Regions from separate parts of the Sinorhizobium sp. CB7 genome, predicted to be linked through region 1. Evidence: predicted binding sites of a transcription regulator. Region 1 holds the regulator's gene; each other region holds the start of a gene.

Evidence for each region. The regulator LexA, encoded in region 1, represses DNA repair genes until DNA is damaged. The targets are predictions, from matches to a motif close to TGTTCNNNNTGTGTTCNG.
Region 2: a site for LexA is predicted at 5,124-5,141, ahead of AAE029_RS24740 (ATP-dependent helicase). Genes of this name have one in related genera too.
Region 3: a site for LexA is predicted at 4,813-4,830, ahead of AAE029_RS08425 (ImuA family protein). Genes of this name have one in related genera too.
Region 4: a site for LexA is predicted at 4,528-4,545, ahead of AAE029_RS21285 (ImuA family protein). Genes of this name have one in related genera too.

What each region holds. Positions count from the first base shown of each region.
Region 1 covers NZ_JAULLL010000019.1:37,127-44,472, reverse strand. Annotated here, with positions in the region: gene gltA (citrate synthase) at 1-799, opposite strand, end outside; gene AAE029_RS28450 (ComEC/Rec2 family competence protein) at 1,090-3,540, shown strand; gene lexA (transcriptional repressor LexA) at 3,521-4,240, opposite strand; gene AAE029_RS28440 (hypothetical protein) at 4,556-4,888, shown strand; gene AAE029_RS28435 (BA14K family protein) at 5,132-5,638, shown strand; gene AAE029_RS28430 (glycosyl transferase) at 5,996-6,841, shown strand; tRNA gene AAE029_RS28425 (tRNA-Ser) at 7,284-7,346, shown strand, end outside.
Region 2 covers NZ_JAULLL010000014.1:87,905-95,250, forward strand. Annotated here, with positions in the region: gene pncA (bifunctional nicotinamidase/pyrazinamidase) at 1-615, opposite strand, end outside; gene AAE029_RS24725 (hypothetical protein) at 1,022-1,342, shown strand; gene AAE029_RS24730 (DUF488 domain-containing protein) at 1,494-1,880, shown strand; gene AAE029_RS24735 (cysteine hydrolase family protein) at 1,936-2,583, shown strand; gene AAE029_RS24740 (ATP-dependent helicase) at 2,616-5,081, opposite strand; gene AAE029_RS24745 (efflux RND transporter periplasmic adaptor subunit) at 5,387-6,553, shown strand; gene AAE029_RS24750 (efflux RND transporter permease subunit) at 6,550-7,346, shown strand, end outside.
Region 3 covers NZ_JAULLL010000003.1:280,990-288,335, forward strand. Annotated here, with positions in the region: gene AAE029_RS08415 (error-prone DNA polymerase) at 1-2,578, opposite strand, end outside; gene AAE029_RS08420 (DNA polymerase Y family protein) at 2,575-4,089, opposite strand; gene AAE029_RS08425 (ImuA family protein) at 3,974-4,765, opposite strand; partial or broken gene AAE029_RS08430 (LysR substrate-binding domain-containing protein) at 5,392-5,628, opposite strand; gene AAE029_RS08435 (hypothetical protein) at 5,824-6,411, shown strand; gene AAE029_RS08440 (hypothetical protein) at 7,257-7,346, opposite strand, start outside.
Region 4 covers NZ_JAULLL010000011.1:105,023-112,368, reverse strand. Annotated here, with positions in the region: gene AAE029_RS21295 (error-prone DNA polymerase) at 1-2,286, opposite strand, end outside; gene AAE029_RS21290 (DNA polymerase Y family protein) at 2,286-3,800, opposite strand; gene AAE029_RS21285 (ImuA family protein) at 3,721-4,482, opposite strand; gene dinB (DNA polymerase IV) at 4,927-6,018, shown strand; gene AAE029_RS21275 (SOS response-associated peptidase family protein) at 6,015-6,512, opposite strand; gene AAE029_RS21270 (SOS response-associated peptidase family protein) at 6,810-7,346, shown strand, end outside.

The sequences.
Region 1 (7,346 bases):
CGCCGTGGGCCGGTCCCCAGAGGCAGGCGATCCCTGCCGCGATGCAGGCGAAGGGGTTCGCGCCGGAGGAGCCAGCGAGACGAACCGTGGATGTCGATGCGTTCTGCTCATGATCGGCGTGCAGGATAAAGATGCGGTCCATGGCGCGTGCGAGCACCGGATTGACCACATATTCCTCGCACGGCACGGCGAAGCACATGCGCAGGAAGTTCGCAGCGTAGTCGAGGTCATTCTTCGGATAAACGAAGGGCTGGCCGATATGGTATTTATAGGCCATCGCGGCGAGCGTTGGCATCTTGGCGATCATGCGCAGGCTTGCGACCATCCGCTGATGCGGATCGGCGATATCGGTGGAGTCGTGATAGAAGGCCGAGAGTGCGCCGACGCAACCGCACATGACGGCCATTGGATGGGCGTCGCGGCGGAAGCCGGTGAAGAAGCGAGACATCTGCTCATGTACCATCGTGTGATGGGTCACGCGATAGTCGAAGTCCTTCTTCTGAGCGGCGGACGGAAGTTCGCCGTAGAGAAGCAGATAGCAAACCTCGAGGAAGTCGCCATGTTCGGCGAGCTGTTCGATCGGGTAGCCGCGGTGCAGCAGGACGCCTTCATCGCCGTCGATATAGGTGATCTTGGATTCACACGAAGCGGTCGAGGTAAAACCAGGATCGTAGGTGAAGGAACCTGTCTGCTTGTAAAGGGCACCGATGTCGACAACGTTCGGTCCGATTGTGCCGCTCTTGACCGGCAATTCTGCCGACTTGTCGCCGATTTTCAGTGTTGCGCTCTGTTCCGTCATGCTGATCCTCCAAAATGGCGGTTGGCGCCATAAAAGCGCCATAGGGGTTAAGCGTCTACCGATTAGCTATATGATCGTGACGCTAATGCCAAGTTACTCTGGCGCTGAATTGTGCATTGCAAAATCAACTTTTAGGCAGAGCAGCAATGGCGTTTCTGCATAGAAGAAACGGCTCGTTCAGGTGCGATTTTTGCAAAGTTGTATTTTCTCTGAATTTTAATCGATTGTGATTGCGAAAATCATGCAGTGGTTGCAATCTTCTGCCGTTTTTGACCAATTCGGGGCGGTAGATGCCGGAGCCGGAAACGATCGAACGGCAGGGCAGGGATCTGCGAATAGACGAAGGTCCAAGCGGCTTTTCGGCACCGATACGTGCCGAGGCGAGGCAGCCGGCGAGGACGTGGCATCGGAGGCGATTCGCTGTCGGTGCCGCTAACATCTTGGGCGAGGCCCGGTCCAGCCTCCGGTGGATGTCGAGCGAGGAAGAGGCGCATGGCCATACCTTTCTCTTTGTTCCCGTCTGTATCGGAACGGGCGCCGTCATCTGGTTTAAGACTGAAACCGATTTTTCGGCCATCGCACTCACTGTCGCTGTTCTCGTATGCTTCTGCATACTCTTTGTCTCGCGGGATGCCGAGCTTCTGGTGAAACGGACCGTTTGGGCCGGTCTTCTTGTTCTCCTTGGCATGGTGCTGTCTCAGGTGGAGACGTGGCGTTCGCAGACCGTGGTTCTCGATTCCGCGGTTACCACGACATTGACGGGCCGTGTCGAGCGGCGTGAGACCAGCGGGCAGGGGCGTTGGCGCTATATCCTCGCCTTGGAGAAGACCGAACTGCCAGCGATCAAACGCCCGCCGAGGCGGATTTCCGTTATCTCGCGCGGCATGGATCTTCCCTTCGAAATAGGCGATACGCTGACCGGGCGTGCGCGTCTCGTACCGCCCGCTGGGCCGGCCCTGCCGCTGCTGAATGATTTCGCTTTCAGTGCCTATTTCGATAGCATTGGTGCGAACGGCTATTTTTACGGAGCGCCGCAACGCGTACCTCGTTCAGGGGCCGACACCGAAGAGCCGCGGATGGTTGCGGTCGAAAAATGGCTCCACGGACTGAGAGCCGGAATAGGGGATCGCATTCGCTCGATTCTGCCGGGCGATACCGGCGCTTTCGCCGCCGCGCTCGTCACCGATGAGCGGCGCGCCATTTCGGAGGAGACGACTGAGGCACTGCGTATTTCCGGACTGGCGCATATCATCGCCATCTCCGGGCTGAACATGGCGCTTTCGGCCGGCATCTTCTTTATCGGTTTCCGTTCCGTACTGAGCCTCCTTCCCGGGATGGCTCAAGCTTATCCGACCAAGAAGATCGCGGCCTTCGGTGCGCTTGTTGCAGTTACTGCCTATTTCCTCATCTCCGGCTTCGGAGTCTCCGCCGAACGCGCCTTCATCATGATGGCCATCATGCTGATTGCGGTCTTCTTTGACCGCCCTTCGCTCAGCCTCCGCAATGTCGCCCTGTCGGCGATCGTCATACTGGTGCTATCGCCATCCGAAGTTCTGGGGCCGAGCTTCCAGATGTCGTTTGCTGCTACGCTGGCACTGATTGCAGGCTACGCGGTCTGGAAGGACCGGCCCGCTCATACGCCATTCCATACCACAAATCCTGCCTTGCTTGCCCTGTTGCTGGCCGCGCGGTTCTTCGGTGGGATTTTGCTGACATCTCTGATCGGAGGTCTGTCCACGGCAGTTTTTGCAATCGAGCATTTTCACCGATTGGCGACATATGGCCTTGCCGCCAACCTGGCTGCCATGCCGGTCATAACCTTCATCGTGATGCCGGCGGGGCTATTCGCCATGCTGCTGATGCCCTTCGGTCTGGATCCAACGCTATGGAAGGTTGTCGGTTTCGGCCTCGATCTCGTCATCGCCATTGCAAAGACCATCGCGGACTGGGGCGGCAATATCGACGTCGGGCGCCTGCCGTCGTGGTTCTTTCCTGTCATGGTCGGGGGCTTTCTGCTGCTCACTCTGCTTCGCACGAAATTGCGGCACACGGGAACGCTCACGCTTGCGATCGCATTGATTCTCGTATGCCTAGTGCCGCCGGCGCCACAGCCGGACATGCTGATTTCCGAGGATGGTGGGCTTGTCGCTGTGATTCATGACGACGAGCTCGCTACCAATCGCGATCGCCCGCCGAGTTTCATCTTCGAACAGTGGCAGCATGCGCTTGCGATTTCTCAGCACCGAAGGCCGAAAACCATTGATGGGGAGCAGGCCAACCCCTCCGCTTCAAGCAAGTCCCGCCGCAGATTGGATGCTGCAGAACGCCAGCAGGCGAGGGAAGCCATGCGTGCCGCAACGGAGGCAGGAACGGATAGGGGCTTCGTCTGCGCAAAGAGGGCATGGTGCACGACGAAGCTGCCGAACGGAAAGGTAGTCACGACGATCGACGATGCTGCCTATCTTGGCCCGGCATGCGACACCGCTCAGATCGTCATCACGTCGATAAGGCTCCGCTTTGACCGTTGCAGGTCGGGTGCGGCACTTTTCACCGGAGAAACACTACGCAAGACTGGCGCAGTGGAAATACGCTTCGATCAGGAAGGGCCGGTTATCAAAACCGCCTTCGATACGTTGGAGAGGCCCTGGAACCGGCACCGCGCCTATGATTGGCGATCGGATCGCTTCACGGAGCAGGCAACATTGGAAACGCCCGCTTCAATCAATGATAGCGACGAATGAGCCCGACGAGCTTTCCTTGAACCTTGACGCGATCGGGGCCGAAGATGCGCGTCTCGTAAGCGGGATTTGCTGCTTCGAGAGCAATCGATGCGCCCTTGCGCCGGAACCGTTTGAGCGTTGCTTCCTCGTCATCCACCAGTGCAACGACGATATCGCCGGGATTGGCCGTCGTAACATTGCGAATGATGACCGTGTCGCCGTCGAAGATGCCGGCATCAATCATCGAATCGCCCTTGACCTCGAGAGCGTAATGTTCGCCGCTGCCGAGCATGTCGGCGGGAATGACGATGTCATGCGTATTGTTCTGGATGGCCGAGATCGGCACGCCGGCGGCGATGCGGCCCATCACCGGGATGGAGACGGATTTGCCGGGATCCTCAGTAACGGGCTTTATCGGTGCAGCCGCAATCGGCTGAGGCTTGCCAAGGCTTCCTTCGATGACACTCGGCGAGAAGCCGCGCCGTGGCTGAATACTCGGGCTATAGGCCTCGGGCAGCTTGATAACCTCAAGCGCGCGAGCCCGGTTGGGCAGGCGGCGAATGAAGCCACGCTCTTCGAGCGCTGTGATCAGCCTATGGATTCCCGATTTTGATGCCAGATCGAGCGCGTCCTTCATCTCATCAAAGGATGGCGGAACACCAGATTCCTTCATCCGCTCGTGTATGAAAAGGAGCAGTTCCTGTTGTTTGCGCGTCAACATTTTTGCTGGAACCCCAGATCGGTGAAACAAAGCCAGAACAGACACTATATGTTCCATATGTGTTCCGCAAGTACCTAAATTTTCGTGAAAGTTTTCGAGATACTCAAAATATTTTTGCTTCAGGCCCCATGTTGGAATTTGGACTGAAAAATGCCGGACAATAGGGCATATTAGTTGTTTCAGGACCAAGTGGTGCCGCCGGTAGCAGTTCGGTGCAGATCGCTCTAGCCCGTTTTCAATCGGCCTCTACTTTAGTGCTGTGGCGGATAAAGCGGCCTGCCGCAGATCTCCGCTTTTCGGAAAAGCGAGGATGCCATGCGAATGATTCTTGCAGGGATTGCCATAATTTTTGCCACTGCTGCCGGCGCGCATGAAGCTCCGTCCGGCTTTACCTATGAGCCCTATTGTTGCAATGGAGACGGCCACAACGGTGATTGCCAGCAAATTTCATCGAAGACGGTTCGTCCCGTTCCGAAGGGATTTCAGGTGACCCTGCTGCCCGGTGATCACCGCCTGGCGACACACAAGCACGTGTTCTTCGTTCCTCAGACGCAAACGATGGAGTCTCCGGACGGCGCCTATCATCTTTGCCTTTTCCCAAACGAATATACCGTGCGCTGCTTCTATGCGCCTCCAATGGGTTTCTGAGGCTCGCCGAAACCGCACACAGTGGCACGAGAGATAGGCTGTGGCGTCCTGCCAAAGGCAGGCATGTCGCGGGAACCCGGCATGAACGTCGCTCACCGCATTGTCGTGCTCGGACCCGGCGCTTGAATTGAAGGCGGAACGTCCCGGTAACATTTTCGGGAGCGCTCGAACGTTCACCTTCGGTTCACGTTGAGGGTAAGATGATATGCGATGCTCGCATCATTCCGACAAGGTGAGGAAGACATGAAAAAGCTAGCCATCATCATCCTGTCGGCCACAACTGCCTTTACAGGTGTTGCCCCGGCCGAAGCTTTTCCTTTGCCCGCCGCAATGACAATGCCTGGAGTCGAGGCGTCCTCGGATGTTCAGCAAGTCGATCATCGAAGGTTCATTCCTCGTTACGGCAGCAACAATCCCCATATCAGGCGGTGGGACCGTGAAAATAACTCCCCACGCAGCTATTTCGGTCGCTACAGCTATCGGGACGGCTATTATCGCGGTGATTACTACCGCGACGGCTACTATCGGCGCCGTCACTATCGCAGGTACGATCACGGAGACGCTGCAGCCGCTATCATCGGTGGGTTGGCGACAGGGGCGATCATCGGCGCTCTGGCGTCGCAGCCGAGATATTACGGCGGCAATGGGCACGCGAACTGGTGCTACAGTCGATATCGATCCTATCGCGCATGGGACAACACTTATCAGCCCTATTACGGCCCCCGTCGTCAATGTGTGTCGCCATACTGATCGTGGAAGGCCGTCGCAGATTTCACGTCCCGCCATCGCGCTGGGTCCTTCATACCGCGTTTTCAGCGACGCGATATTTGAGACGAGGCAACAGTGGCTTTTATTCTTCTGCAACTCGCTTCTTCGGCTGATGAGGCAAAGTAACATCACTTCAGTGAAGACGTGAAGTGTAACTGATTGCAGGATTGATCGCGGTCGGGTTGCTTGTTATTCGAAGATCACGACCCGGTCGATACTTGGCAGGTTTAAAATGCAATCGTACACGTGCACATTTTTGCAAGCGGCGCTGAATGGTGTCTGCGCGTGCCGTGACATTGGCGCAAAAATTCTTTTGGTCGTTCAGGAAAATTCAGCGGGATGATGACGAGAATTCTTGCCGCGAGCGGTGGCGTCAAGCAAGTCATTTGCATGAATTGGGGGACCAAGTACGGTGCAACATTCATCAATCGACTCTACGGTATGGTTGCTCGCAACATCACACCGCCCTTCACCTTCACCTGCTTCACCGACAACAGGGAAGGATTGAACCCGGGGATACTGTGCGAAGACCTGCCGGATCTTGATCTCGAGAAAATGCCGGTGAACACGAAGGGCATTTGGCAAAAGGCAAGACTCTGGGGTCCAAAGCTCGGCAGCCTCTCCGGTCCGGTGCTCTATCTGGATCTCGATTTGGTTGTCGTCGCGTCTCTCGACCCGTTCTTCGAGGTTGGAAATCCGGATGATGTTGTCATGGCTCAAAACCAGACCACACCCTTCGAGCGTCTCGGCCAATCCTCCGTCTTCCGATTCCCCGTAGGCAAGCTCGTCCCCTTGCAGGAAAAGTTTCGCGCCAACCCTCAGGCGATCGCCGATGAATATAAATACGAGCAACGCTTTCTCACCCGCAACGCGCCGGGCAAACTGAAGTTCTATCCTCGACGCTGGGTTTTGCATTTCAGACAGGACTGTCGTTGGCCAATGCCCTTGAACTACGTACTCGTCCCGCACTTGCCGACCAGCGCGCGAGTTGTTCTATTTCCACGCGGTTTTCATCCCCAAAATGCGATTGACGGCAAATTCGGCCCCAAAGGCCTGTCAGCGACGCCGCTCGATCACATACTCGGCGTCTTCAAGGCCAACCGAAGGGGAACAAAGTCACCGTTGACATACTTGCGGCACTATATCCTCCCCACACCGTGGGTAGCGCACCATTGGCGTGAATAAGCGGCGATTGAATTAACACTGGAGAATCGAAGTTTTTGAACAATCGGTCGGGGACCGTTTGGCTTGGATAAACGTTGCTCTAGTGAAAGGGCCATGGGCACCTGTGCTTCTCTGTAAGAAAAGAGGGTCGTTTTGTTGTCGTCAGCCGGCGGATGGCATCGGCAAAGGTAAGGTTGAGGCCGCAGCGCCGATGCCATGAGGGGCAAGCCTGCTCTAAGTTCGTCCTTGCGCTTCCCCCAATCGTCGTCGAATAGAACTTCGATGGTTGGTCGGATACTTTTAGGGCTCACACGAGCTATCCGGCGAACGCTGCGGAACAAGTTGACGCTGCGATCAAAGCTGCTAAAAAGCCACCCATCGAATGATTGGGTAGCAAATCGGTCGCAATCGCCGATTTCGAGAAATCAACAGAATGTAGATTTTTCAACCTTTTCAGCAAGATGGAAGAGTGTCCGAGTGGTTTAAGGAACCGGTCTTGAAAACCGGCGTGCGGGAAACCGTACCG
Region 2 (7,346 bases), on a different contig from region 1:
TATCTGCTCGCTGGTGACGATCTCAATGCCGTTTTGGCGCATTTCCTCCATCGCGGCCTGTACGCCTTCCGGCGTGATCCCGCGGCTCGCATCCTCGATGACACGGACTTTCACGCCAGGCAGCAGTTCAAGGGCGTCGAGCGCGGAAAACTTGACGCAATAATCGGTCGCCAGTCCGCAGAGATCGAGATGGGTGACGCCCTGTTGTTGCAGAAAATCGGCGAGGCCGGTCAGCGCTTCTTTGTCATTGTCTCGGAAGGCGGAATAACTATCGACCTCGGGACTCTCGCCCTTCTGCTGGATGAGATCGATCTCCTCTGCCTTCAGGTCGGGATGAAGCTCGGCGTCTGGGGTGTGCTGCACGCAGTGGTCCGGCCACAGCATCTGAGGCTTGCCTGAAAGCGTGCCCATTTCGAAGGGTTCCTTGCCCGGGTGAGAAGACGCGAAACTCCCATGGCCGGGCGGATGCCAGTCCTGGGAAGCGACGATGAGGTCATAGTAACCGCCCTCGATCAGCGCATTGGCGACAGGTACGACTTCGTGGCCTTCCGGAACCGGCAGATTGCCTCCGGGACAGAAGCCGATCTGGATATCGGTCAAGAGCAATGCCTTCATGCTAGATCCTTTTGCTTGCGCAACACGATGCCAAGCGACGGAAAAGGGATCAAGATAAAAGATTGCCATAAAGGCGGCGCTTTGCCGCAGTGCAGCGAACTCGAAAACCAAGACCCGGTCGAACTGCTCACTCACCACAATATATAGAAATGATCGGCGGCATCGACAAGGTTCGGAAGGTCCCGCTTGCTCCGTCGTGGAGATCGATCGCCGGCTTGTTCTACTCAGCCTTTCGGCCAGCAGATTTCCATCTTTTGGGCAGGGTGACTGCAACTTTCTACTCCGATTGGGCGTATTTTCTGAACAGTGCGTTTGCGGAACGGCCCTTTAAATGCCGGTGCTCGGATCTCACATGCGGTTGCACGCTGCGATACGGACCTGTCCCAACGGGCCGGGAGGGAATGTTATGGAAAATCGTGATTTCTACGGTTTGGACCAGGACCCCCGCGAATCCCATGCTGGGGAAGGCGGTGGCATTGGAGAGCGCGACTATTTCGATCACCTCCGTGCCCTGACGTTATCATTCGGCGAACGGATGATTGTACTGGCAGTGGTGGCGTTCATTGCCGGCATGGGCTTTGCGGGATATTTGGCGGATGCCGGAACATCGCTTCCGGTGACCATGGCGCCTGCGGCCGTTACGGACACCCCTTCGCATGGCCAGGTCCATCTACCAACCCACATCGAGTGTGATGAGTTTTCGCCTTACGCGGAACGCTCTTGTTGACGGTGCCGCGCGCGATCTAACCGAGACAATTCCGTCGATATTTGCACTCCAGACATTTTCGCCACGGAGAAAAAAGCCTTTTCTTGGCGAGCCTCACGCCGTAGCGTATTTTGTTGGCTTGGTGGATCTAAATCGGGACGGAGAAAAATCGGTGGCCATCAGTGTTGTCCAACTCGGTTCCCCGCGTGCCGTCGACGAGGGTTTGCGCATCGGCACGGTCCGCCGCCCACCGCGCGGCGTGCCGAAGAGCGAGTTCGCCAGCCGCAACTATTTCGATGTCTGGCTGCCAATGCTGGCGCCGAGCCAGGAATTGATGTCGAAGGGCCGTGCGTCCGAGACGCAGGCGGAATGGGATAGTTTCTTACGCGGCTATCTTAAGGAAATGAGCGCGCCGGACACGAGCAGGTTGCTGGATGTTCTGGCGGCGCTTTCTCATACAACCAACTTCGCGGTCGGATGTTATTGCGAGGACGAAAGCCATTGTCATCGAAGCATGCTGCGACGATTGCTTTCGGAGCGAGGCGCGAAATTCAGGTGAGATTACGGTCGACGATGCCCCGGATTACGCTGCGGCCGGCTCCGATGAGATGGAGATGACGGTGATTGCTTCCGTAACGATAGGCAAGACGATGGAGAATTTCTGCCATCCCGGCCGCATGGCGTTGATTGTCTACGACATGCAGGTCGGAATTGTCCGGCAGCTGGATGACGGTGATCGCATCACGACAAATGTGCTGAAGGTTCTGGAAGCAGCAAGGGCCGGCGGATTTCCCGTGATTTTCCTGCGCCATATGTCGGTGCCACGCCGGCTGATGGGAGCATTCCAGCTGCGGCAGGCGATGGCCTGGCAGAAAACAGACGACCCGGAAGCCGTGCGCCCCTGGTTCCTCCGCGGAACGCCAGGATTCGATATCGTTCCCGAACTTCGGCCGCGGGACGACGAAATAATCCTAGACAAGATCACCTTTTCGGCTTTCGAGGGTACGCCGCTTTCAATCATCCTGCGCGATCTCGGTCTTACTGCCTTCGCGATATGCGGCATTGCTACCGAAATTGGCATCGACCCGACGGTGAGGCACGCGACCGATCTGGGGCTGGTGCCCATCGTCATCCGCGACGCCTGTGGCACCGGGCACCTAGAGGCGGCGGAGCGATCCTTTGCCAATATGGCGTTCATGGGAGATGCCATCCTCTGCAGGATGGATGACATAGTGAGCGCGATGGGCAGCGCCGAAGGCTAATAAGCATCATTTGGACTACGGGCTGATTAGGATCACACCCGCTCCACGAACCCGTCGAGCACCCGCTTCTGCCCCGCGCGATCGAAATCGATCGTCAGCTTGTTGCCCTCTATTGCCGAGACATTGCCGTTGCCGAATTTGAGGTGGAAGACCCGGTCGCCAACGGCAAAGCGAGACGGTTCGGTGGATGTGGATTTGGCGACGAGCTCGCCCTCGATCGTGCGGCCCTTGGGGCCGCTTTCGCCGTAGCCGATGCGTTCGACGGCATAGCCCGAGCGATTGCCCCAGTTGTCGCGGGTGGCGTCGGTTTTGTTGGCCTGGGCACGTTTCCAGCCGGGTGTCGAATAGGAATTGGCGAAGGGATCGGCCTTGTCGAAGCGCGATTGGCCGTAGCCGCCGCGACCGTAGCCACCGTATGACTGTTCCATCTCCGCAACCTCGACATGGCTTTCCGGCAGCTCATCGAGGAAGCGCGACGGGATCGTCGATTGCCAAAGACCGTGGATGCGGCGATTGGAGACGAACCAGATGTGACAGCGGTGCTTGGCGCGCGTCAGCCCGACATAGGCCAGGCGCCGTTCCTCTTCGAGACCGGCGCGACCGGATTCGTCAAGCGAGCGCTGGTGCGGGAAGAGGCCTTCCTCCCAGCCGGGCAGGAATACGGTGTCGAATTCCAGCCCCTTGGCCGAATGCAGCGTCATGATCGAAACGGCATCCATGCTCTCGTTCTGGTCGGCCTCCATGACGAGCGCAACATGCTCCAGGAAGCCGCGCATGCTCTCGAAAGCCTCCATCGATCGGACGAGCTCCTTAAGGTTCTCGAGCCGGCCCGGGGCTTCGGCCGTCTTGTCGTTCTTCCACATGTCCGTATATCCGGACTCTTCGAGGATCTGCTCGGCAAGCTCGGTATGCGGCGTGTTTTCGAGCAGGCTCTGCCAGCGGCGGAAGGACATGACGACATCGAAAAGCGCCTTGCGCGCCTTCGGCTTCAGCTCGTCGGTCTCGACCATGTCGCCGGCGGCGGCAAACATGGGAATATCGCGGGCGCGGGCATAGTCATGCAGCGCGCGCACCGCCGTGTCGCCCAATCCGCGCTTCGGCGTATTGATGATACGCTCGAAGGCGAGATCGTCCGCCGGCTGGCAGACGAGGCGGAAATAGGCCATCGCATCGCGGATTTCGAGGCGCTCATAGAAGCGAGGGCCGCCGATGACGCGGTAGTTGAGGCCAAGTGTTACAAAGCGATCTTCGAACTCGCGCATCTGGAAGGAAGCGCGCACCAGTATCGCCATGTCGTTCAGCTTGTGTTGCTGGCGCTGAAGCTGCTCGATCTCCTCGCCGATCGCCCTGGCTTCCTCTTCCGAGTCCCAGGCCGCGTGCACCTGGACCTTGACGTCCTCGGATTCGTGCCGGTCTGTGAACAGCGTCTTGCCGAGGCGGCCTTCATTGTGCGCGATCAGGTGTCCGGCAGCGCCGAGGATATGGGCGGTCGAGCGGTAGTTGCGCTCCAGCCGGATGACCTTGGCGCCGGGAAAGTCCTTCTCGAAGCGCAGGATATTGTCGACCTCCGCACCGCGCCAGCCGTAGATCGATTGGTCGTCGTCACCGACGCAGCAGACATTCTGCGGTTCGCCCTTCGGCCGCTGCGCAAGCAGGCGCAGCCACATATATTGAGCGGTGTTGGTGTCCTGATACTCGTCAACGAGAATATAGCGGAAGCGAGCGTGATAATCTTTGAGCACGTCCGGATTCCTGCGGAACATGGCGATCGGATGTAAGAGCAGATCGCCAAAATCGCAGGCGTTGAGCGTCGTCAGCCGTGCCTGATAGGCGGCGTAGAGCTCGCGACCGCGGCCGTTGGCAAAGGCGCGGGCATCGCCCTCCGGGATATCGGCGGGTCCGAGCCCCTTGTTCTTCCAGGTGTCGATCATGCCGGCGAACTGACGGGCCGGCCAACGCTTGTCGTCGAGGCCTTCCGCCTGGATCAATTGCTTGATGAGGCGAACGACGTCATCGGTGTCGAGGATGGTGAAATCCGATCTGAGGCCGACAAGCTCTGCGTGGCGCCGCAACAGCTTGACGCCGATCGAATGGAAGGTGCCGAGCCAGGGCATGCCTTCAACGGCGCCGCCGACGAGATGGGCAATCCGCTCCTTCATCTCGCGCGCAGCCTTGTTGGTAAAGGTGACGGCGAGGATCTGCGATGGAAAGGCGCGGCCCGTGTTGAGGATATGGGCAATGCGGGTCGTCAATACCCTTGTCTTGCCTGTACCGGCACCGGCAAGCACGAGAACAGGTCCCTCCAGCGTTTCGACCGCCTCCCGCTGTTCCGGGTTAAGGCCGTCGAGATAGGAAAAGGAGTGGCGGATACTGTCACGGGCAGCCATCGCGCGGGCGGCAATGCCGCCGCGCGGAGCCGCTGCCGGAGCGGCCGGCTTGCGCGGCGCATTCTCCGGCTCCTCGTCGAAGAAGGGAATATCGTCGAAACTATTGCTCATGCCGCGTAATGTAGTGATTCGGTAGGGAAAGACCAGAAAAGATGTTCTGCTTTCATTCCTACGCCTTGCGAGGCGGGCAGATGTCAACAGATGCGTGTGGCTCGCAGCCTTTTTTACCGGTTTCCGGCAAAGGATGAGCACAATCTCGTTACCAATACTTCAGATTACATTTCTGTAATAACAGGCACCTATGCTTGCCGAGGGGCTTCAAAAATATGATATTACGGTGCCCGGGCGGGAAATGTTTCCTTACGCCTCTATAGACCGACGCCTGAACGACGCCCTGAGTCCTTTCGGAGACGTGAATGCCATTTTGGAAGCAGCTTGCTCTTTCTCTCGTTATTATTGCCATCGGCTTTGCCGCAGGGGTCATGTTCGTCCCCGGTGCCGGCGCCATACTGGAAAAAGCAGGTGTTCCTTCCGAACTGGTGGCCGCAATCGCTCCTGCAACGACAGAGCATGAAACAAAGGGCGATTCGGGGCAGGGCCGCCGCGGCGGCGGACGCAATCAGGCGCCGCTTGTGGTGACGCGAGCTGTCGTACAGGGAGTCGTCAATGACCGGCTGAACGCGATCGGCACGGGTGATGCCATTCGCTCCGTCGTCGTGACGCCGCAGGCCTCCGGCACCATTCGCGAAATCCTGATCAAGTCGGGTGACACAGTAAAGCAGGGACAGGTACTTGCCACGCTCGACAGCGAGGAGCAGATCATCGCCCGCGGCCAGGCGGAGGTGGCGCTGAAGAGCGCGGTCGAGAAGTCGCAACTTTACCACACCATCAAGTCGAGCGTGTCTCGCATGGACGTCTTTGACGCCGAGATCGCCGAGCAGGGCGCACGGCTGCAGCTTCAGGCGGCCGAACTCAATCTGGCGCGCCGCAATATAACAGCGCCGATCGACGGCATCGTCGGCATCGTGCCAGTCAACATCGGTGACAACGTCACGACCACATCGAACATCGTAACACTCGACGACCGATCCGAAATCCTGGTGGACTATTGGGTGCCGGAACGCTTCGCCAATACCGTCAGCGTCGGCCAGCCGGTCGAGGCGACCTCGGTTGCGCGCCCGGGACAGGTATTCTCCGGCGAGGTCGAGGCGATCGATAACCGCATCGACGCCGCAAGCCGGACGCTCAGGTTAAGGGCGCGCATCGACAATGCTTCCGACGAGCTGCGCGCCGGCATGTCGTTCAGCGTCAGCATGCGCTTTCCGGGAGAGAAATATCCGGCCGTCGATCCCCTCTCGGTGCAATGGGATTCGCAAGGTTCCTTCGTCTGGCAGGTCAAGGACGGGAAGTCGCGGAAGGTGCGCGTCAGCATCGTTCAGCGGAATCCGGATTTCGTATTGATAAAAGCCGATCTCAGCGACGGCGACGCAATCGTGACCCAGGGGCTCCAGCGTGTCCGGGACGGCGGCAATGTGCGCCTTGCCAATGATGCCGCCGGCACCGAGGAGGTCGCGTCGCAATGAGCGTGACCGATGAGATCCACACCCATCCGGCCTCCGGCAAACAGACATTCACGGCGCTTTTCGTCCGACGGCCGATCCTGGCGCTGGTTTTCAACACACTCATGGTGGTTGCGGGACTTGCCGCCTATTTCGGCGTCGAGGTCCGCGAACTGCCCGATGTCGACCGGCCCGTGGTTACCGTGCGGACCCTCTTCGACGGGGCGTCACCGCAGACGATCGACCAGGAGCTGACGAAGGTCATCGAAGGCGCGGTTGCCCGCGTCAGCGGACTGAAGTCGATCTCGTCGCGTTCCTCCTTCGGCCAAAGCCGGGTCACTCTGGAATTTTCCGACGCCACCGATCTTGCCGTTGCCGCCAATGACGTGCGCGATGCGATCGGCCGCATCACCGATCGGTTGCCGGACGACGCCGATCCACCGCAGATCGTCAAGGCAGACTCCGATTCCCAGGCGATCATGCGTCTCGCGGTCACTTCGACCAATCTTGACATGGACGACCTGACGCAACTCGTCGAAAACGAAATCAGCGACAGGCTTGCCGCCGTCGACGGGGTGGCGGATGTCGAGACCTATGGCGACCAGGAAAAGATCTTCCGTGTCGACGTGGATCAGAGTGCGCTTGCAAGCCGCGGCCTGACGATCGGCGACCTGACGCAGGCACTCGAAAGCGCGGCGCTGGATGTGCCCGCCGGTTCTCTCAAGAGTACCACTCAGGATATCGTCGTTCGCGCGACGGCAAACCTGCAGAAGCCGGAAGATTTTCTCAATCTGATCATCCAGGACCGCGTGCGCCT
Region 3 (7,346 bases), on a different contig from region 1:
GAGCGTCGCGGCGCTTAAGCCCGAGCGAGGGCAGGAACGCGTCGGCCTCGGCAAGCTCGACGAGCGAGGCAGCCGGAACACCCGATCGATGCCACATGTCATCAATCGAACTAAACGGCATATCGGCGCGAGCGGCGACGATGCGAGCGGCGTCGCCGACGGCAAGGCCGCGCACCAGGCGCATGCCCAGCCTGACGGCATGGCTTTGCGATCCTTGGATCGGTTCAAGCGTGCAGTCCCAGCGAGAGCGATTGATGCAGACCGGTCGGACCTCCACGCCGTGCTTGCGCGCGTCGATGACGATCTGTGCCGGCGCGTAGAAACCCATCGGCTGTGAGTTCAAAAGCGCCGCGCAAAAGATCTCCGGAAAATGACATTTCACATAGCTGGAGGCATAGGCGATCAGCGCGAAGGAGGCGGCATGGCTTTCCGGAAAGCCATAACTGCCGAACCCTTCCAGCTGGGAAAACGTCCGCTCGGCGAATTCCGGTGAATAGCCGTTGCGCACCATCCCGCAGACCAGTTTGTCCTTGAAGCGGCTGACCCCGCCGGTGAACTTGAAGGTCGCCATGGCGCGACGGAGCTGATCGGCCTCGCCGGCGGTAAAGCCCGCACAGGTCATCGCGACCTTCATCGCGCTCTCCTGAAACAACGGCACACCCAATGTCTTGCCGAGCACCGCTTCCAGCTCCGGCGTCGGATATTCCACCTTCTCCTTGCCTTCCCGGCGGCGAAGATAAGGATGCACCATGTCGCCCTGAATCGGGCCGGGCCGGACGATCGCCACCTGGATGACGAGGTCGTAGTAGGTCCGCGGCCGCATGCGCGGCAGCATTGCCATCTGCGCCCGGCTTTCGACCTGGAACGTGCCCAGCGTGTCGGCCTTGCGGATCATCGCGTACGTTGCGGGATCTTCCTGCGGGATCGACGCAAGGTCGAGATCCTGGTGCTTGTGCGCCCTGATGAGCGCGAAGGCCTTGGACATGCAGGTGAGCATCCCGAGCGCCAAAACGTCGACCTTCATCATTTTGAGCGCTTCGACGTCGTCCTTATCCCATTCAATGACCTGCCTGTTCTCCATGCTGGCGGGTTCGATCGGAACCAGATGGTCCAGCCGATCGTGGGTCAGAACAAATCCGCCCGGGTGCTGTCCGAGGTGTCTCGGCGCACCCATCAGCTGCTGCGCCAGCCTGAGTGTCAGGGCGAGGCGCCGATCGTCGGGACCGAGACCGAGTTCCCTCACCTGCCGCTCGCCGAACTCCTCCGACCAGGACCAGATGCCGGAAGAGAGCGCCTTGATCAGGTCCTCGGGCAGACTGAGCGCCTTGCCGACATCGCGGATGGCGCCCTTGGCGCGATAGCGGATCACGGTCGCGCAGAGTGCCGCCTTGTCGTGACCGTAGGTCCGGTAGATCCATTGAATGACCTCCTCCCTTCGCTCGTGTTCGAAATCGACATCGATGTCGGGCGGCTCGTCGCGTTCCTGGCTGACAAACCGTTCGAAGAGGAGGTCATGCGTTTCCGGGTCGATGGACGTAATGCCGAGCACATAGCTGACCGCCGAATTGGCCGCCGACCCCCTGCCCTGGCAGAGAATGCCTTCCGATCGGGCGTAGCGCACGATCGAGAAAACCGTCAGGAAGTACGGCGCATATCTCATCGTCTCGATCAGCGCGAGCTCATGCCGGATCGCCTTTTCGACATGGGCAGGCAGTCCTTCGGGATAGCGGGTCTTCACGCCCTGCCAGGTATAGTGTTCCAGCGACTGCTGCGCCGTCATGCCGGGTATGAGCGCCTCCTCCGGATACTGGTAGACGAGCTCCTCCAGCGAGAACCGGCAGCGCTCGACGATCTCCATCGTGCGGGCAAGCGCCTCCGGGTGACGGGAAAAGAGACGGGCCATTTCTTCCGGTGGTTTGAGGAAACGATCGGCATGCCGCTCGCGCTCGAAGCCGACATCATCGATCGTGGCTCCAGTGCGGATGCAGGTGACGACGTCCTGCAGCTGGCGCCGGCCAGGCTCATGAAACAGCACGTCGTTGGTGACGACCGTCTGCACCTTGTATCGGCTGGCCAGATTGGAGAGCTGGTGCAGCCTGAGCTGGTCGTTCGGCCGCCGGCGGAGGCAGAGCGACATGTAGGCGCGGTCGGCGAAGATCTCGGCCATCTTGCGCAGCTGCACGGCGCATGTCTCGTCCGGCATGTCCGGCACGAGAATGCCGATCAGGCCTTCGGCATATAGGGAAACGTCATCGAGAGTGAGGATGCAGTTCGCCTTGCCGCCCCTGCCCTTGCCGAGCGTCAGAAGCCGCGTCAGCCGCGAATAGGCGGCGCGATCGGTCGGATAGACGAGCATCGACATCCCGTCCTTGAGGTCGAGTCTGCAGCCGACGACAAGCCGAATGCCGGTCGCCCTCGACGCTTCCAGCGCGCGAACGATACCGGCGAGCGAATTGCGATCGATGACGCCGAGCGCCTCTATTCCAAGCAGCTTCGCCGTTGCAAACAACTCGTCCGCGGAGGAGGCTCCGCGCAGAAACGAGAAATGGGTGGTGACCTGAAGTTCGGCATATCTCATGCGAAGATCCCGTGCAGGAACCACTTGCGCGACCCGGTCTCCGCATCGACGCCGTCGCCGGAACGATAGACCCAGAACCGTTCGCTGCGCTCGTTTTCGACCACGAAGTAATCGCGGACCGCCATCCATTCGGCGCGTCTCGCCCACCATTCCCCAAAAATGCGTTCCGGGCCATCGGCGCGCGCGACGCGGTGGCGCTTGCCGCGCCAGGTGAAGGAAGCCGGCGGATGGTCCGGGAGCAGTGCGACAACCTCGATCGGCTCCGGACGCGACAGAAGACGCGGCGGCCGCGGCCACTGCGACGGCCATGTCGTCCCCTCTTCCTCTGCGGTTGCCGCAACCAGCCGTACGCTTCGCTCGGGAACGTCGCTTGCGACCGGAGCGGCCCGGTAAATCCGCTGGCCGCCGCGATTGCCAAGGATATCGATGAGGGGCGTGACGTCCTTTACTGCCTCCTCGACAAGCGAGGAAGCGGCCTGCATCTGATCAAGCGGCTCGACCATGGTCGCAACAAGGCTGAGCTTTTCGATCCCGAAGCCGGGGTCTATGCGCTCGATACGGTCCCTGAACAGCTTGGAGAGCCACGAGGCGTCGCGTACCGGTTTAGCGGTGCCGGCTCTGAGCGCCTGGATCGTGTTGTCGACGCGATGGACGAGGAGGTCGGTACGGCGCACACCAAGCTCGCGCTTCTCCAGTTGCAGACAGAGCTGCCGCACGAGCCGGCTCACGTGTTTTTCGATCGTTTCCGGCGCGCCGATGGGATCGGCGAAGCAGCGATGCACTTCGACAAACCCGGCAGGCCGGATCGGATCGATCGGTTCGGCGAGGTATCCGAACATCTGATCCAGCCGGCGGCCGACGTCAGGGCCGAAGCGCAGCGTCAACGGTGCGCGGGGCGTGGCCGCCAGCTTGCCGACAGTCGCAAAGCCGAGCGTGCGCAGGCTGGAAACCGTCTCTGCCGGCAGGCGCAACGATGAGATCGGCAGGCGCCCGACGGCGTGAACCGTCTTTCCGGGCGGCACGATCACGATCTCCTGCTTCGTCGCACGGGCAAATGCATGCGCCGCGCCCCAAGCGTCGGCGATTGCGGCACGAGCGTCGAGGCCTTTTGCGCGGAACCGGTTGACAAGGCCGGACAGCATCAACTCCTCGCCGCCCTGCAGATGGTCGGCGCCCTCCGTATCCATGACGATTCCGTCGGGAGCGTCCATCGCCACGACTGGCGAATATTGCGTCAGCGCCCAGAGCGTCAGCCGCTCAAGCGCTTCGGCATTTGCGCGCGGATCGGCATCAACCGCGATCAACCTCTGCACGAGCGCCTGAGCCTTGGCCGCGGGCATGCCGACATGCAGGCCAAGTCTTGCCGCGTTCATGTCCGCCGCCGAGACCCAGCGCTTAGATCCGCTCCTGGCGATGACCACGAGCGGAACGTCGGGCGGAAGCGAAGGATCGGCGCGTCTGATCCGGTCCGTCGGCAGCGTCGGAAAGAAAACAGATACGACCCTGGCCATCACAAGCTCCAATAACGAATTCCGCGCTCTCCCCCGCCCTGACCCTGACCAACTCCGCCAGCCATCGCGCACGCCCGATGCCCGGAACCGGGAGCGGCTCGGACGGCAGCACGGAAATCCGCCATCGGGTCGCCGCTGCCGTCGGCATCCCGAAGTCCGATGCCTCGGTCTGCCGGCGCCATCGCCGGATCGCCAAGCCCAGCGTACCGGAGCTTTCGGCGGCGAGCTGCAGCCGGCGCGATGCAACCATCGGCAAGCGCACGAGTTCGGCCACCACCGCGCCGAGGCCGCCGTAGCGCAAGGCTTCCTCGAAGCTAGCTAGCACATCCTCCTCCCGTCCGGCTTCGACATAGATGACCCGGTCGGGATGAAGGCCGACCTGCGCCAGTGCCGGCGCGAACAGGTCGGCGCGGCTGAGACACCAGACGACCTTGCCCCTCGTCCGCGCGGCTATGCCGCCGACGAAGAGCGCGGCCGCGGCTCCATCCACGGCGCCGTTGCCGCCGCCCGCCACCTCGTGGATCGCGCCATAGGCGAGCCCGCCTCCCGGCAGGCGGGCATCTATTGCGTCGGTACCGAAGGGAAGAGCGGCATGCTTGCGCGCCGTGCCTCCCTCCAAGTGCGCGATGCGTTCGCGCAGGTCAGAAAGGGCGGTATTGGAGGCAAGTCGGCTCATGTTCTCCTTCTTCACGGAAGGTGATATCTGCTTGTGGGAAACGATTATGTTCCGTATTTGTTCTCAATGCGTAACTGAGTCAATCTGCATGTTTGAAAGGGGAGAATCGTCGTTGACCTTTTCGATCGATTCAGTGAGCGGATTCAAAGTGATGCCCGACAGACAAATTTTTTTCGGATGCAGAGACCGACCGACGAATACTAAATCCCAGGACTCAGGGACTATCGCGCGATGGTTGTCGAACTAGACTGCCGCATCCGTACCGGCAGCAACGCTTCAAGCGAAAACTGCTGGTGGAGTGTCTCGGCGCATGATGCGCAACGTCATCGAATCGGAGCATACGCGTTCCCGACGAGTTCGTAGATTTTCCTGGTGCACATGATTGAGATATCGGATTTGAAGCCGGAAGGCTTTTATTGGGCGAGGCGTAAGAAGGCCGGAAGCGATTGGGAGATCGTGCGCGTGTCGACTGTATTTGGTGTGACCCGCGATTACTGGACGGTGGCGCGGACCGGATCTGATACCCACGGCATGTTGGAGGAATACGAGTTTATCGTCGAAATCGAACGCCCGGATCGCTGAACGATTTTTGACGCATCTGCTGGCGAGTAGCCCCGCCCCGCCCCTCACCTCCCCGGCCGTGCCAATGATCGTGCGATATCAATGATGTCGTCGCGCGCGGCGGTCGGATCCTCCTTTTTCCAGGTAACGCCGAGGGCGATCTTGAAGTCGACGCCCCTCACCTTCTTGAGCTCGAAGCCGCGGTTCGGCAGCTCCCTCGTCCATTCCGGCACGAAGCCGACGCCGAGACCGGCTGCGACCAGCGAGACGAGCGACAGCGTGTCGTCGCAGCTATAGGCGACGACAGGTCGAGCCAAGTTCTAAGAGCATCATGGCCTCCTGATCGAGAACTTGCTGCCACATCAACGGCCGTGCGACTGCCGGGGCCATACAACTTACCGGTAAGATTGATTTGACGTAGCGTCAAAATGGGACGTGAATAGTTGGTTGGCGGAGCCGGGCATCCTGCCCGCAATGTCAAGATTGGGGAGGTTCTCATGCGCATGTCCTTGGTTTCGATGATTTGCGGAACTGCTTTTGTTTGGTCGACCGCCGTGATCGGCCAAGAGGTCAAAGGAGAGTTTTCGTCTCCGAAAACCGATGAGGAGATGATTGCCAACGCTGTGTCGGCAGCTCCGGAACAGATCGGAAATAATGCAACGGTGATCGCTTTCGATGCGAATGGAAAGGTGCGGACACTTCGGAAGGGCACGAACAACTTCACCTGCATTCCAGACGATCCGACCAACCCGGCTAACGATCCGAACTGCGTCGACGCAAACGGCCTGGAGTGGGTTATGGCGTGGGCGAATAAGAGTGAGCCGCCCAAGGGCAAGGTGGGTTTCGGATACATGCTCCAGGGTGGCACTACGCCCAGCAACGTAGACCCTTTCGCAACGAAGCCACCGGAGGGAATGAAGTGGATGCAGGAGCCGCCGCACGTCATGATATTCAATTATGGGGGTGAAGGAACAATCAAGGACTATCCAAGACCTGGCGAGATGGCGGACATGACACAGCCCTGGGTAATGTGGGCGGGGAGCCCTTACGAGCACCTCATGATACCGGTCGGCGGCGCCCAATAGATTTCACGACCGCCATTCTTTGGAGAGGCAGTTTTAGCACATGCTGGGCACCAACTTTGGCAGAGCTGCTGTCATTGTTCTGACAGGCTTTACTGTGGGTGCGGCCTTTGCCCATGAGGGAGCGCACGGCATCGTTGCCGTGCGTATGAAGGCGATGAAGACCATGCAGCAGGAGTTGAAAGCCATCGGCGAGATGCTCGTCGGCAAACAGCCTTTTGATCCAGCTTCAATCCGGCGCCATGCCGAAATCTGCACGAGAATTGCCACGAGATTGGGAACATGTTCCCGCCGGCAAGCATCGATCATCATAGTCAGGCCGACCCCACCATCTGGAAGCAGCCTGAGGTTTTCCAAGACGACGTTCAGAAGCTGGAGATTTCGTGACTAAGGCTACTGCCGGGGATAGCAAACAGAAGCTTCGCGAATCTTTCGAGGCGCTCGCGAGTGCCTGCAAGAGTTGCCATGAGGTTTTCGGCACGCCCGATGAGTAGGTCGTCCCGGCTGGAAAGGGCACACCGGCTTGCCCGCCTTGTCGAATTGTTATCACGGACGAAAACGACCCAGGCTTCGATCCACGTTCCGCTCGGCCACCCCAATATCTGGGAACCAGCGGCTGAGGCGAAGACAATGCAAGCAAGGGCCAGGGCCAGCCGGTAGTGTCGTTTTCTCTCGAGTGCCCAAGCCCGTCGGCACAGCGTCCCTATCAGAAGCCATGGCCCATGGCCTTGAGGGGAAACGAACCGCAGTGCCTAAAGGAGTAATTCGACGACGTGATGATGGCGCGCCTTAAGGCGCTAGTATCATGGACCGCGTCGTTGACCCGGCTCCTCGTCCGGACGCGACAATCATCTTGTAGCGGTCTCGCTCGCAACATCAAACCGCTCGAGCATCTTGTTGAGTTGCGCGTTCTCCAGACGCAGCTGTTCGACCAACAG
Region 4 (7,346 bases), on a different contig from region 1:
ATCCCGGACGATTTGCGCCGGCGCATAAAAACCCATCGGCTGCGAGTTCAACAGCGCCGCACAGAAGACGTCCGGAAAATGGCATTTCACGTAGTTGGAGGCATAGGCGATCAGCGCGAAGGAGGCCGCGTGGCTTTCGGGGAAGCCATAAGAGCCGAACCCTTCGAGCTGTCCGAATGTCTTTTCGGCGAATTCCGGCGAATAGCCGTTCCGGATCATCCCCGAGACCAGCTTTTCCTTGAAGCGTGAAACGCCACCGGTGAACTTGAATGTCGCCATGGATTTGCGGAGCTGGTCGGCCTCTCCGCCGGTGAAGCCCGCACAGACCATCGCCACCTTCATCGCCGACTCCTGAAACAGCGGCACGCCCAGCGTCTTGTGGAGGACCGCCTCCAGTTCAGGCGTCGGATATTCGACCTTCTCCTTGCCCTCTCGCCGGCGAAGATAGGGATGCACCATATCACCCTGGATCGGGCCGGGACGGACGATCGCCACCTGGATGACGAGATCGTAGAAGGTCTTCGGCTTCATGCGTGGCAGCATCGACATCTGCGCGCGGCTCTCGATCTGGAAAGTCCCGAGCGTATCGGCCTTGCGGATCACCGCATAGGTCGCGGGGTCCTCCTGCGGGATGGTGGCGAGGTCGATGGCCTGGTGCTTGTGCTCGTTGATCAGCGCAAAGGCCTTGGCCATGCAGGTCAGCATGCCGAGCGCCAAGACATCGACCTTCATCATTTTGAGCGCTTCGACGTCGTCCTTGTCCCATTCGATCACCTGGCGGTCGACCATCGCTGCCGGTTCGATCGGCACGAGATGATCGAGCCTGTCATGCGTCAGGACGAATCCGCCCGGGTGCTGGCCAAGATGACGCGGCGCTCCCATCAGCTGCTGCGCGAGTGTAAGCGTCAAAGCGAGACGCCGATCATCAGGATTGAGGCCGAGGCCACGCACCTGGCTCTCCCCGACCGTTTCCGACCAGGACCAGATGCCGGAGGAAAGCGCCTTAATCAGATCATCGGGGAGGCCGAGCGCCTTGCCGACATCGCGAATGGCGCCCTTGGCGCGGTAGCGGGTGACCGTCGAGCAAAGTGCCGCCTTGTCATGGCCGTAGGTCTTGTAGATCCACTGGATCACCTCCTCGCGCCTCTCATGCTCGAAATCGACATCGATATCGGGCGGCTCGTCACGCTCCTGTGAGACGAAGCGCTCGAACAGGAGATCATTGGTTTCCGGGTCGATCGAGGTGATGCCGAGAACATAGCAGACGGCAGAATTTGCGGCCGATCCCCTGCCCTGGCAGAGAATGCCCTGCGATCGGGCGTAGCGGACGATGGAGAAGACCGTCAAAAAATAGGGGGCGTATTTCATCGTCTCGATCAGGGTCAGTTCATGACGGATCGTCTTTTCGACATGCGCAGGCAACCCCTCGGGATACCGAGTTTTCACGCCTTCCCAAGTGTAGTGCTCCAGCGACTGTTGCGCCGTCATGCCCGGTATCAGCGCTTCCTCGGGATATTGATAGACCAGCTCTTCCAAGGAGAACCTGCAGCGCTCGACGATTTCCATCGTGCGTACCAGTGCTTCCGGGTAACGGGGAAAGAGCCGCGCCATTTCTTCCGGCGGCTTCAGATAGCGGTCCGCGTGCCGCTCACGCTCGAAGCCGACATCGTCGATCGTGGAGCCGGTGCGGATGCAGGTGACGACATCCTGCAGCTGCCGCCGGCCGGGCTCATGAAACAGCACGTCATTGGTGACGACGGTCTTCACCCGGTGTTTTACCGCGAGGTTCGAGAGCCCGTGTAGGCGTAGCTGATCGTTGGGCCGCCGGCGCAGGCAGAGCGAGACATAGGCGCGGTCGCTAAAAATCTCGGCCATCTTCCTGAGTTGCACGGCGCAGATCTCGTCCGGTATGTCCGGAACCAGGATGCCGATCAGGCCTTCCGAATAAAGCGCCACGTCATCGAGATGCAGGATGCAGTTGGCCTTCCCGCCCCTGCCCTTGCCCAAGGTCAGAAGCCGCGTCAGCCGCGAGTAGGCGGCACGATCGGTGGGATAGACGAGGATTGACATGCCGTCGGCCAGATCGAGCCGGCAGCCGACGACCAGCCGCAGACTGGTGGCGCGCGACGCCTCCAGCGCCCGGACGATACCTGCCAGGCTGTTGCGGTCGACAATGCCGAGCGCGTCGATGCCCATGACTTTGGCGGTCGCGAACAGTTCTTCCGCTGAGCTGGCGCCCCTCAGGAACGAAAAATGCGTGGTGACCTGCAGCTCGGCATAGCGCATCAGGCAAACACCCCATGCAGAAACCATTTGTGCGATCCGGTGTCCGCGTCGACGCCGTCGCCCGACCGGAAAACCCAGAAGCGCTCGCCGACATCGTCCTCGACGACGAAGTAGTCGCGGACGGCGATCCACTCGGAGCTTCGTTGCCACCATTCCCCAAAAATTCGTTCCGGTCCGTCGGCGCGCGTCACCCGACGCCGCTTGCCGCGCCAGGTGAAGGAGACCGGCGGATGATCGGGCATAAGCGCAATCACCTCGATCGCTTCCGGTCGCGCCAAAAGCCGGGAAGGCCTCGGCCAATGGAGCGGCCAGGTGGCGCCGACCTCGTCGGCCGTCGGTGCAATCCGCTCAACGCTGCGCTCCGGAACGTCGCTTGCAACCGGCGCAACCCGGAAAATCCGCTGGCCGCCGCGATTACCAAGCACATCGATGAGCGGCGCCACATCGGTGACCTGCTCTTCGATCAGGGTGGAGGCCGACTGCACATTGAAGAGCGGTTCGACAAGGACGGCGGCCAGGCTCAATTTCTCGATCCCGAAGCCGGGCTCGATCTTCTCGATGCGATCACGGAAGAGTTTTGTCAGCCAGGCGATATCGCGAACCGGCTTGGCCGTGCCCGCCCGCAGCGACTGAAGCGTGTTATCGACGCGGTGGACGATCAGGTCGGCGCGCCGCACGCCTAGCCCCTTCTTCTCGAGCTCGAGACAGAGCTGCCGCACGAGGCGGGTGATGTATTTCTCGATCGTTTCCGGCGCGCCGATCGGTTCAGCAAAGGATTTTTGGACCTCGATCAGATCTGCCGGCCGGATCGGATCGATCGGCTCGGCGAGGCGTCCGAACATCTGGTCAAGTCGCCGTCCGACCTCCGACCCGAAGCGTAGCGTCAGCGGTGCGCGCGGCGTCGCCGCAAGATCGCCGACGGTGGCAAAACCGAGAGTGCGCAGGCTCGCGACGGTCTCGGCCGGCAGCCGCAGCGATGAAAGCGGCAACTGGTTCACCGCCTTGGCTGTCTTGCCATGCGGAATGACGATCGTCTCGCGATCCGTGGTGCGGGCGAGCGCATGCGCGGCACCCCATGTGTCGGCGATCGCCGCTCGCGCAAGGAGACCGCGGCCGCGGAACCGGTTGACGAGGCCGGAGAGCATGAGCTCCTCGCCTCCCTGAAGATGGTCGGCGCCTTCGGTGTCCATGACGATGCCATCGGGAGGGTCCATGGCGACGATCGGAGAATATTGCGACATGGCCCAGAGCGTCAGCCGTTCGAGCGCCGCGAGGTCTGCCGCCGGATCGGCATCGATCATCATCAGGCCCTGAACCAGCGCCTGCGCCTTGGCGGCGGGCACGCCGACACGAAGGCCGAGTTTAAGCGCTGCACGATCGGCCGCTGCGACCCAGCGCTTCGAGCCGCTCCTGGCGATCACCACGAGGGGCGTGTCAGGAGAGAGCGAAGGATCGGCGCGCCTGATCCTGTCGGTCGGCAGCGTCGGAAGAAAGACAGATACGACCCTGGCCATCACATGCTCCGATAATGAATTCTCCTCCCTCTCCTGCTCTCACCCGCATCAGTTCCGCCAGCCAGCGCGCCCGGCCGACGCCCGGCACGGGGAGTGGCTCGGACGGCAGTACCGAGATCCGCCACCGGGTTGCCGCAGCCGTTGGCATGCCGAAGTCCGAGGCTTCCGTCTGGCGCCGCCAGCGACGGATCACCAGACCCAACGTTCCCGACTTTTCCGCCGCAAGCTGCAGCCGGCGCGACGCCGTCATCGGCAGGCGCACCAGTTCGGCGACGACGGCGCCGAGGCCACCATAACGCAAGGCCTCTTCGAAGCTTGCCAGCACCGTCTCTTCCTTTTCGCATTCGACAAAGATGACGCGATCCGGATGAAGCCCGACCTGGGCGAGTGCCGGAAAGAACAGATCGAAGCGAGAGAGGCACCAGACCACCTTGCCGGTGGTGCGCGCTGCGATGCCGCCAATGAATAGCGCCGCTGCCGCCCCGTCGATCGCGCCGTTTCCGCCGCCGGCGACTTCGTGCAGCGCGCCATAGGCGAGACCTCCGCCCGGCAGCTGCGCGTCGATCTCGCCAACACCGAATGGCAGGACCATTCGACGACGCAAGCCCGTCCCTTCCAGGCTGGCGATTTTCTCGCGCAACTCGTCGAGAACAGCATTCGAAGTGGCGGCGGCTGTAGTCATGATCTCCTTACGGCAACCCGTTTTTCGACTTGAGATGTGAGAATATGTTCTTTATTTGTTCTCATGAGGGAAACGAGTCAATGCGCCACGTAACGCGCCGAAGTTGAGCGCGGCAGCTGACGAGTGATTCGGTGAATGGATTCAAATCGATGGCAGGAATGGGAATTTTTTCGCATGGTTCGGCCGGAGCCTGTGAACGATCTGGATCCGAGACTGAGGGATCACCATGAGCCGCTCATTGAATTCATCTGCCGCCTGTGCGATCGCCGGTGCACAGTTGAGCGCAAGCTGCTGGTAAAAACGTTTGGGACCGGTGTGAGCTTCGCGGTGATCCGCCGGCGTCTCGCGATGGGCTGCTGGCGAATGCAGACGCCGGAGGGTGATAAATGCGGCGCGCACTTCCCATCTTTGGGCAATGGATATGGTCCTGATGAAAGCTAGGCCATGACAAATGCGGAAGGCGGCGAGCGTCCGCGCAAGATCGTCCACATCGACATGGACGCCTTTTATGCGTCGGTCGAGCAGCGCGACAATCCCGAGCTGCGCGGCCTGCCGGTTGCCGTCGGCTATCCTGCCGCCCGTGGGGTCGTGGCGGCCGCGAGCTACGAGGCACGCAAGTTCGGCGTTCATTCGGCAATGCCTTCGGTAACCGCGCAACGGAAATGCCCCGACCTCATCTTCGTCAAACCCCGCTTCGAGGTCTATAAGGCCGTCTCGTTGCAGATCCGCGCGATCTTCGCCGAATACACGCCGCTGATCGAACCGCTCTCACTCGACGAGGCCTACTTGGACGTCACCGAAAACCTGAAGGGCATGGAGATCGCCACCGAGATTGCAACGGAGATCCGCGCGAAGATCAGAGAGGTCACCGGCCTCAATGCGTCGGCCGGGATTTCCTACAACAAGTTCCTCGCCAAGATGGCGTCCGACCTGAACAAGCCCAATGGTCAGGCCGTCATTACGCCGAAGAACGGGCCAACCTTCGTCGAGGCTCTCCCCGTCAAGAAGTTTCATGGTGTCGGCCCGGCGACGGCTGAAAAGATGCATCGGCTCGGGATCGAGACCGGCGCCGATCTGAAGCAGAAGACGCTAGAGTTCCTGGTCGACCATTTCGGGAAGTCGGGACCCTATTTCTACGGAATTGCCCGCGGCATCGACAATCGCCAGGTGAAACCGGACCGGGTGCGGAAGTCCGTTGGTGCGGAAGACACGTTCTCTGAGGACCTGCATTCCTACGACCAGGCGCGAGAAGGGCTGCAGCCGCTGATCGAGAAGGTATGGGGTTACTGCGAGGCCAATGAGATCGGCGCCAAAACCGTCACTCTGAAGGTCAAATATGCCGACTTCAGCCAGATCACCCGCAGCAAGACCGTTATGGCACCTCTGCCGGCAATCAAGGATCTCGAGGAGGTGGTCGACCTGCTGCTGGCGCCGATTTTCCCGGCGCGCAAAGGCATTCGCCTGCTCGGCGTCTCGCTGTCGTCGCTGGAGCGGCAGGCCACCCGAGCGGAGCCACAATTGCGCCTTGCCCTTTAGATCGCCAGCATTTGCTGGGCGGGAGCGGCTCCATGGCGTCTGATCCGAAATGTTCCTGGCGGCAACGGTCGCAGGATTTCGTCTTCAGCCACCAGTCCGTCAAGCCAGGCCATCCTTTGATCCCGTGTCAGCACCGCCATCTGCCGATCGTGAAACGGCGCGATATCGGCGTTCGCCTCGATCGTCAGGATGGCGTAGGCCTCAGGCCAAGCGTCGGTTTCCGGCCGCCAGATCCCCGCGAAATAGAACCAGTCGCCATTGGCGAGCGAAAAGCTGAAGCTCTTATGGCGAAATTCTGACGCCGGCACCAGGCAGCGGTGGGTCGGGAACGTCCGTCCCTCGGATCGTACGACGTTCACAGCGCGAGGACCGCCGTCTCGAGGACGCAGGCCCCAGGCCAGTTCCACCATCTCCACATCGCCATCATGGCGTCTGATCACGACGCGCCGCTCATCGAGCGGGGCATCGGATCGAAAAACGGTCGCGTTCATAATAGGAAGAACATATCAGGAACGAGCGCCCACGGCAATCGTGTAGCCGTCATCGTAAGAATGTTCGGAAACTGCTATTCTAACTCGATGCGCTCAGTTGAAACCGAATTTCAGATGGTCCCACGGCACGTCCGAGATGGGACCACCATTCTCGAGCCTCAAACAGCACTCATCAAAAGATTCGCCGATTTCCCAACGAAGCAAGCCGAAGAGCTGCTCGTCCTGGTGCAATCGAAGCATATATTGCATCTGAAGCGGCTCGGTGGCGAGTTGACCTGCTTGCGTAGAACAGGAGGCCCAATGTGCAATGATTATCGCCTGATGGTGGATGTCGCCTCGATTGTCGAGGACTTCGCCGACCTCAAGATCAAGATCCGCTTCGGCGAAGGCACGCCGAACATCGAGGCACGTGAGGACATCAAGATCACCGATAGCGGCCCGATCGTCCGGACCATCGAAGGGGTCCGTGACGAGGGTGAGCTCGTGCAGCGGCGCTGGAGCTGGCCCGGGCCAAACAAGCGGCCGGTGTATAATTTCCGCTCGGAAGGACGGGAGTTCACGTCCAATCGCTGCCTGATCGTCGCCGATGGCTTTTACGAGTTCACCGATCCGAAGGACCCGAAAAAGAAGCGCAAGGACAAGTGGTTATTCACCAAGAAGAATGAGCCGATCTTCTGTATCGCCGGCATCTGGCGCGAAACGCCGGAGGTCGGGCAAGCCTTCACCATGCTGACGATGGAGCCTGGTCCCGACATTGCCCCATATCATGATCGACAGATCGTCATCCTGGAGCACAGCGCCTGGGCCGGCTGGCTCGATCCGACCGTTCCGGCAAAG